2 regions of the Streptomyces sp. NPDC059897 genome follow, and region 2 is predicted to be linked to the other one. Evidence: predicted binding sites of a transcription regulator. Region 2 holds the regulator's gene; the other holds the start of a gene.
What was found. The regulator HspR, encoded in region 2, represses chaperone genes until heat shock. The targets are predictions, from matches to a motif close to TTGAGNNNNNNNNNCTCAA.
Positions count from the first base shown of each region.

Region 1 (3,402 bases), on a different contig from region 2:
TCAGGTCGAGCTCGACCTCCAGGTAGTGGTCGCGGAAGGTGTGGTTCTGCGCGGGGTCGAGGACTTCCAGGAGCGCCGCGGCCGGGTCGCCGCGGAAGTCCGAGCCCACCTTGTCGACCTCGTCGAGGAGGACCACCGGGTTCATCGACCCGGCCTCCTTGATGGCGCGCACGATGCGGCCGGGCAGCGCACCCACGTACGTACGCCGGTGACCGCGGATCTCCGCCTCGTCCCGCACACCGCCGAGGGCGACGCGGACGAACTTACGGCCCATCGCGTGCGCCACGGACTCGCCGAGCGAGGTCTTGCCGACGCCGGGCGGGCCGACGAGCGCCAGCACGGCGCCGCCGCGCCGCCCGCCGACCACGCCGAGGCCGCGGTCCGCGCGGCGCTTGCGCACGGCCAGGTACTCGGTGATCCGCTCCTTCACGTCGTCGAGGCCCGCGTGCTCGGCGTCGAGGACGCCGCGGGCGCCCTGGATGTCGTACTCGTCCTCGGTCCGCTCGTTCCACGGGAGTTCGAGGACGGTGTCGAGCCAGGTGCGGATCCAGGAGCCCTCGGGCGACTGGTCGCTGGAGCGCTCCAGCTTCTCGACCTCCTTGAGCGCGGCCTCGCGGACCTGCTCCGGAAGGTCGGCGGCCTCCACGCGCACCCGGTAGTCGTCGGACTCCTCGGCCGCGTCCTTGGCGTCGCCGTTCAGCTCGCGCAGCTCCTTGCGCACGGCGTCGAGCTGGCGCCGCAGCAGGAACTCGCGCTGCTGCTTGTCGACGCCCTCCTGGACGTCCTTGGCGATGGACTCGGCGACGTCCTGCTCCGCGAGGTGGTCGCGCAGGTGCTGGGTGGCGAGCTTCAGGCGCTCCACCGGGTCGGCGGCCTCCAGCAGCTCGACCTTCTGGGCGGTGGTGAGGAACGGCGAGTAGCCGGAGTTGTCGGCGAGCGCGGACACGCCGTCGATCTGCTGCACGCGGTCCACGACCTGCCAGGCGCCGCGCTTCTTCAGCCAGTTCGTGGCGAGCGCCTTGTACTCCTTGACGAGTTCGGTGACGGCTCCCGGCAGCGGGTCCGGCACCTCCTCCTCGACGGTCAGGCCCTCCACCCACAGGGCGGCGCCGGGCCCGGTCGTACCGGCGCCGATGCGCACGCGGCCGACGCCGCGGATCAGCGCGCCGGGGTCGCCGTCGGCGAGGCGTCCGACCTGCTCGACGGTGCCGAGCACGCCGGTGTTCGCGTACGTGCCGTCGATCCGTGGAACAAGCAGCACCTTCGGCTTGCTGGGTCCAGTACGCGCGGCGGCCTGCGCGGCCTCCACCGCGGCTCGTACGTCGGTGTCGCTGAGGTCCAGGGGCACCACCATTCCGGGCAGCACGACCTCGTCGTCGAGGGGCAGCACGGGCAGGGTGAGCGGTGTGGACGTCGAAGCCATGATCTCCCCTTTGGCAGTCAAGTTGAGTTACATGCACTCAATGCTCGGTGACCTCCAGATGTTCCGTGACGGGCGTTCGCTGTCAGCGATCACGGCTACCGGACCCGGTGGCGCGCCATATGTAATGACCCTCAAGCGAACGAGGTCCTTACAAAAATCCTGACGCGAGGGAGTGCGGGCATGACGGGCGAGGAACTCGTGCGGGACTGGGTCGACGGCTGGATCGCCTCGCGCGGCACCGCTCCCCCACTCGTCGAACCCTGGGGTTTACACGATTCACGTGGGCCAGCCGGAGCACGTGAGCCGGCACGTCATCGGCGCCACCAACGAGGCCGTGACGGAGGAGGCCGTGCGCAAGGCGGCGGAGTCGACGCGCGGCCGCGGCACCCACCTGAAGGTCTTCGCCGACCCGGCGCGGGTCCTGCCGTGGCTCGGCCCCGGGTGGAAGGCCTACGGGGCGGACGACTTCCTGATGGCGACGGACCTGACCCGGGCCGCCGCACCCCCGGCGCCCAGTGGCTACATCCGGCACATCTGGAACCGCGCGGGCGTCACCCGGGTCCTGCTCACCGACTCCTCGGGCGCGTTCGCCGCGCGCGGGCAGATCGCCCCGACCGGCGCGAGCGCCGTCGTCGACCAGATCGAGACCTCCGAGCACCACCGCCGCAAGGGCCTGGGCCGCGTGGTCATGGGCACGCTCCAGTCGGCGGCCCACGCCCAGGGCGCGACCCGCGCGGTTCTCGCGTGCACACCGGAGGGACGTTTCCTCTACGAGTCCGTGGGCTGGCGGATCGAGGCACCCCTGGCGAACGCGAAGTACGTGGGCACCCCCGACGCGACGCGGACCGGTTCGGTTCACCCTCTGTGACGAGCGCCATGTGAGACGTGGGACACAGAAAACACCCACGGCGCCCCCGCCCGTCGGCCAGAATGGCGGCCATGACGACTCTGCACGACCCCGATCCACCCGTCGTCCTCGATCGCCGCGAAGGCCCCTTCGGCGAGGTGGTCCTGCGCCGTCACGGCGACCTGCTCCAGATCATCGCCAACGGCACGTTCCTGATGGACACCTCCGACGGCCGCTCCGAGCGGCGGCTCGTCGACTCGGCCCGCGCCGCCCTGGACGACCGGGAGGAACCGCGCGTCCTCATCGGCGGCCTCGGCGTCGGCTTCTCCCTCGAACACGCGGCCGCCGACCCGCACTGGGGCGGCATCACGGTCGTCGAGCGGGAGCCCGCCATCATCGACTGGCATCGGAACGGCCCACTGCGCGAGCTGTCCGCGCAGGCTCTCGCCGACCCCCGTACCGACATCGTCGAGGCCGACCTCGTACGGCATCTGCACACGGCGACAGACACCTACGACGCGCTCTGCCTCGACATCGACAACGGCCCCGACTGGACCGTCACCGAGGACAACGACACCCTTTACGGACCGTCCGGCCTCGCCGCCTGCAAGGACCGACTCGACCCGGGCGGTGTTCTCGCCGTATGGTCCGCACAGCCGTCAGCAAATTTCGAAGAAACCTTGCGGAATGCCGGATTCCAGGCGGTGCGCACCGAAGAGATCCCGGTTGTCCGGGGCGTCCCTGACGTGGTGCACCTCGCACTGAGGCCCACGTAGCCGACCGGCGGTAACTCCCCGTACGCTGACGTCCGAAACCCGATCATTCAAGCGTCAAGCGCGTCACGACGGCGCGCACTCAGGGGCGGGGCGATGGAGCAGACACACACCTCCCACAACACCACCACGACGACACAGGGAGCCCAGCGACGGGTCCTTGTCGTCGAGGACGATCCGACCATCGTCGATGCCATCGCCGCCCGGCTGCGTGCCGAGGGATTCCTCGTGCAAACCGCGCAGGACGGCCCGGCGGCGGTGGACACGGCCGAGGCCTGGCAGCCCGACCTGCTGATCCTCGACATCATGCTGCCCGGCTTCGACGGCCTGGAGGTCTGCCGTCGCGTGCAGGCCCAGCG
Region 1 is NZ_JBHWKQ010000016.1:42,869-46,270, reverse strand. It holds gene lon (endopeptidase La) at 1-1,423, opposite strand, end outside; gene ACFV9W_RS19495 (GNAT family N-acetyltransferase) at 1,722-2,291, shown strand; gene ACFV9W_RS19490 (spermidine synthase) at 2,363-3,046, shown strand; gene ACFV9W_RS19485 (response regulator transcription factor) at 3,140-3,402, shown strand, end outside.
Region 1: lon (endopeptidase La) is a predicted target of HspR. The motif match lies at 1,446-1,464, and genes of this name have one in related genera.

Region 2 (3,402 bases):
CGTCCTGCTTGGCATTGGCGTAGACCAGCTCCCCCTTGCCGTGCGTCAGCTTCGCCACCTGACGCTCGAAGATGGGGTGGTCGAACTTCTCGTAGCGGGCGGTCTCCTTCTCCGGGAGCAGCAGACCGATCTTGACGTCGTTCCCCTTGCTGGCGGACGCGCTGGGCTCGCTGTCGTCGCCCGGCAGCACGCCGCCGCAGGCCGAGAGCGAGGCGACCAGGACGGATGCGGCGCCGGCCATGGCGGCACAACGCATACGCGTGTTCATGTGCGGATACCTCCCTGACGTGGCCGCGACGGTGCGGCCGAGGTGGCTCGAAAGCCAACTCGCCCGCCCACGGACCGTCAAGAGGTGAAGCCACACCGCAACGAAAACGGGTCCATTACTTCTTCACATGAAGCCGAAGACGGCGAATACCGGACACCTTCCCGCAAGCCACACAGGAACTTCACAGAACGATCAGGCCACCCGGCCCGCTCAGGCCTCGAACTCGGTCAGGTCGATCGCGTGCACCCGCAGGCCGCCCTCCGCCCCGCCCGGCAGCGAGGTCATCCCCAGCTTGTGGACAACCTTCAGCGAGGAGGCGTCGTCCTCCGCGACGACCGCGACGACCCGGTCGATGCCCCGGTCCTGAAGCGCGAACTCCAGCGTGGCCTGCGCCGCCTCCGAGGCGTACCCCTGGCCCCAGAACTGCCGCGCGAGCCGCCACTGGATGCCGACGTGGCCCGCCACCTGCGGCGGGGCATCGGGAACGTACAGGCCGACGGCGCCCGCCAGCTCGCCGGAGCCGAGAAGCTCGACGGCGAAGACCCCGAAGCCCTCGTCGTCCCACTCCTCCTCCCAGCGCTCGATGTCCTCGGCGGTCCCGTCGAGGGAACGCGGAACGCCGTCGCCGATACGGCGCATCACGGCGGGGTCGGTCTGGATGTCCGCGAGCGGGGCGAGGTCGTCGTCGGGGTGCCAGCGGCGCAGCAGGAGGCGGGGGGTGCGGATCTCGGTCATGGGTCCATCCTGCGGCATCGCAAAGGGCCCCGGAGACGACGCCTCCGGGGCCCTTCACGTGCGTACGGCTACTGGTCCTGCGACCGCCTGTTCTTCGGCCGCCACACCACCAGCGCGCTCGTCTGCTGGACCTCCTGGTACGGGACCAGGTCCCGGCGGTACGAGGCGTGCACCGCGGCCTCGCGCTGCTGGATCGCGGAGGCCGCGCTCTCCACTGCCGAGGAGAGTTCGGCCACCCGGGACTGCAGCGCGGCGACCTGGTTCTCCAGCTCGATGATGCGCTTGATACCGGCGAGGTTGATGCCCTCGGCCTGCGACAACTGCTGGACGGTGCGCAGCAGTTCGATGTCGCGGGCCGAATAGCGGCGGCCGCGCCCGGCCGTGCGGTCGGGCGAGACCAGGCCTAGCCGGTCGTACTGGCGCAGGGTCTGCGGGTGCAGGCCGGACAGCTGTGCCGCCACCGAGATGACGTACACCGGCGTCTCGTCGGTCAGTTCGTACGGATTGCTGCGCCGACGACCCGGCTGCCCGTCCATCACCCTCACGCTCCCTTCGCGGCCTTGAACAGTTCTGCCCGCACGTCGGTGTCCTCAGTCGCCTTGCGGTACGACTCGAGGGCGCTGCGGGCGTCCTCCGAAAGGTCCTTGGGGACGGCCACCTCGACCGTCACCAGCAGGTCGCCGCGCGTGCCGTCCTTGCGGACGGCGCCCTTGCCGCGGGCCCGCATCGTCCGCCCGTTCGGCGTGCCCTCGGGCAGCTTCAGGGTGACCGGCGGTCCGCCGAGGGTGGGCACCTTGACCTCGCCGCCGAGCGACGCCTCCGTGATGGTCACCGGGACGGTGACCGTGAGGTTGTCGCCCTTGCGGCCGAAGACCGGGTGGGCGTCGACGTGCACGACGACGTACAGGTCGCCCGCCGGGCCGCCCCGTTCACCGGGAGCGCCCTTGCCGCGCAGCCTGATGCGCTGCCCGTCGCTGACCCCGGCCGGAATGCGCACCTGCATGGTGCGGGAGGACTTGGCCCGCCCGCTGCCCTTGCAGGCCTCGCACGGCGTCTCGGCGATCAGTCCGCGGCCCTTGCAGTCCACGCACGGGTCGGTGAGGGAGAAGCCGCCACCGCCGCCCCGCGAGACCTGTCCGGTGCCGACGCAGGTCGGGCACACGCGCGGTGTGCCGTTCGCGTCGCCGGTGCCGGAGCACGCCTTGCAGGGGGCCTGGGAGGACATCCGCAGCGGGACCGTCGCCCCGTCCACCGCCTCGGTGAAGCTGAGCGTCACCTCGGACTCGATGTCCTGGCCACGGCGCGGCTGCGTACGCGTGCCCGCGCCCGCGCCGCCCCGGTTGAACAGGCCGCCGAACACATCGCCGATGCCGCCGCCGAAGCCGCCCGGACCGCCCTGGCCCTGGGCGCCGCCTCCGAAGAGGTCGCCCAGGTCGAAGTTGAACGAGCCGTTGCCGCCGGCGGCGCCGGGTCCCGGACGGAACCCGCCGCTGCCGAACAGGGCGCGCGCCTCGTCGTACTCCTTGCGCTTCTTGGGGTCACCGAGGATGTCGTTCGCCTCGGAGATCTCCTTGAAGCGCTCCTCCGCCTTGTCGTTGCCCTTGTTGGCGTCGGGGTGGTTCTCCCGGGCGAGCTTGCGGTACGCCTTCTTGATCTCGGCGTCGGTGGCGTCCTTGGGGACGCCGAGGACCTTGTAGTAGTCCTTCTCGATGAAGTCCTTGGTGCTCATCGGCCTCGACGTCCCTCCTTACCCGTGTGTGTGACGTCAGCCCTCTTCCGGGCCACCGTTCTCCTTCTCGGCATCCTTGTCGGCTGCCTCGTCCGCCTTCGCGCCCGGCTGCGGCTCGGCCACGGCCACCCGCGCGGGGCGGATGGTGCGCTCGCCGATCCGGTAACCCGGCTGCAGGATCGCCACACAGGTCGTCTCGGTGACGTCCGGCGCGTAGGAGTGCATCAGGGCCTCGTGCACGGTCGGGTCGAAGGGCTCGCCCTCCTTGCCGAACTGCTGAAGGCCCATCTTCGCGGCGACCGTCTCCAGGGATTCGGCCACCGACTTGAAGCCGCCGACGAGCTCGCCGTGCTCACGGGCACGGCCGATGTCGTCGAGAACGGGAAGCAGCTCGGTCAGGAGGTTCGCGACGGCGATCTCCTTGACCGTGACGCGGTCCCGCTCCACACGGCGCCGGTAGTTCTGGTACTCGGCCTGCAGGCGCTGGAGGTCCGCGGTGCGCTCGTTGAGCGCGGTGCGCACCTGGTCCAGCTGTGCTGTCAGGGCCACATCCGAAGCGGAAGCGGCTGAGTCCCCGGCCGGGGCCGCCCCCTCGCCCTTCTCGGGCGAGGCGGCGGCCTTCGACTCGGCGTCGTCGGGGGTGGCGCCGGAGGGGACGTCAGGCTCTTCG
Region 2 is NZ_JBHWKQ010000019.1:69,948-73,349, forward strand. It holds gene ACFV9W_RS21825 (sugar ABC transporter substrate-binding protein) at 1-268, opposite strand, end outside; gene ACFV9W_RS21830 (GNAT family N-acetyltransferase) at 479-1,003, opposite strand; gene ACFV9W_RS21835 (heat shock protein transcriptional repressor HspR) at 1,072-1,539, opposite strand; gene dnaJ (molecular chaperone DnaJ) at 1,545-2,732, opposite strand; gene grpE (nucleotide exchange factor GrpE) at 2,769-3,402, opposite strand, start outside.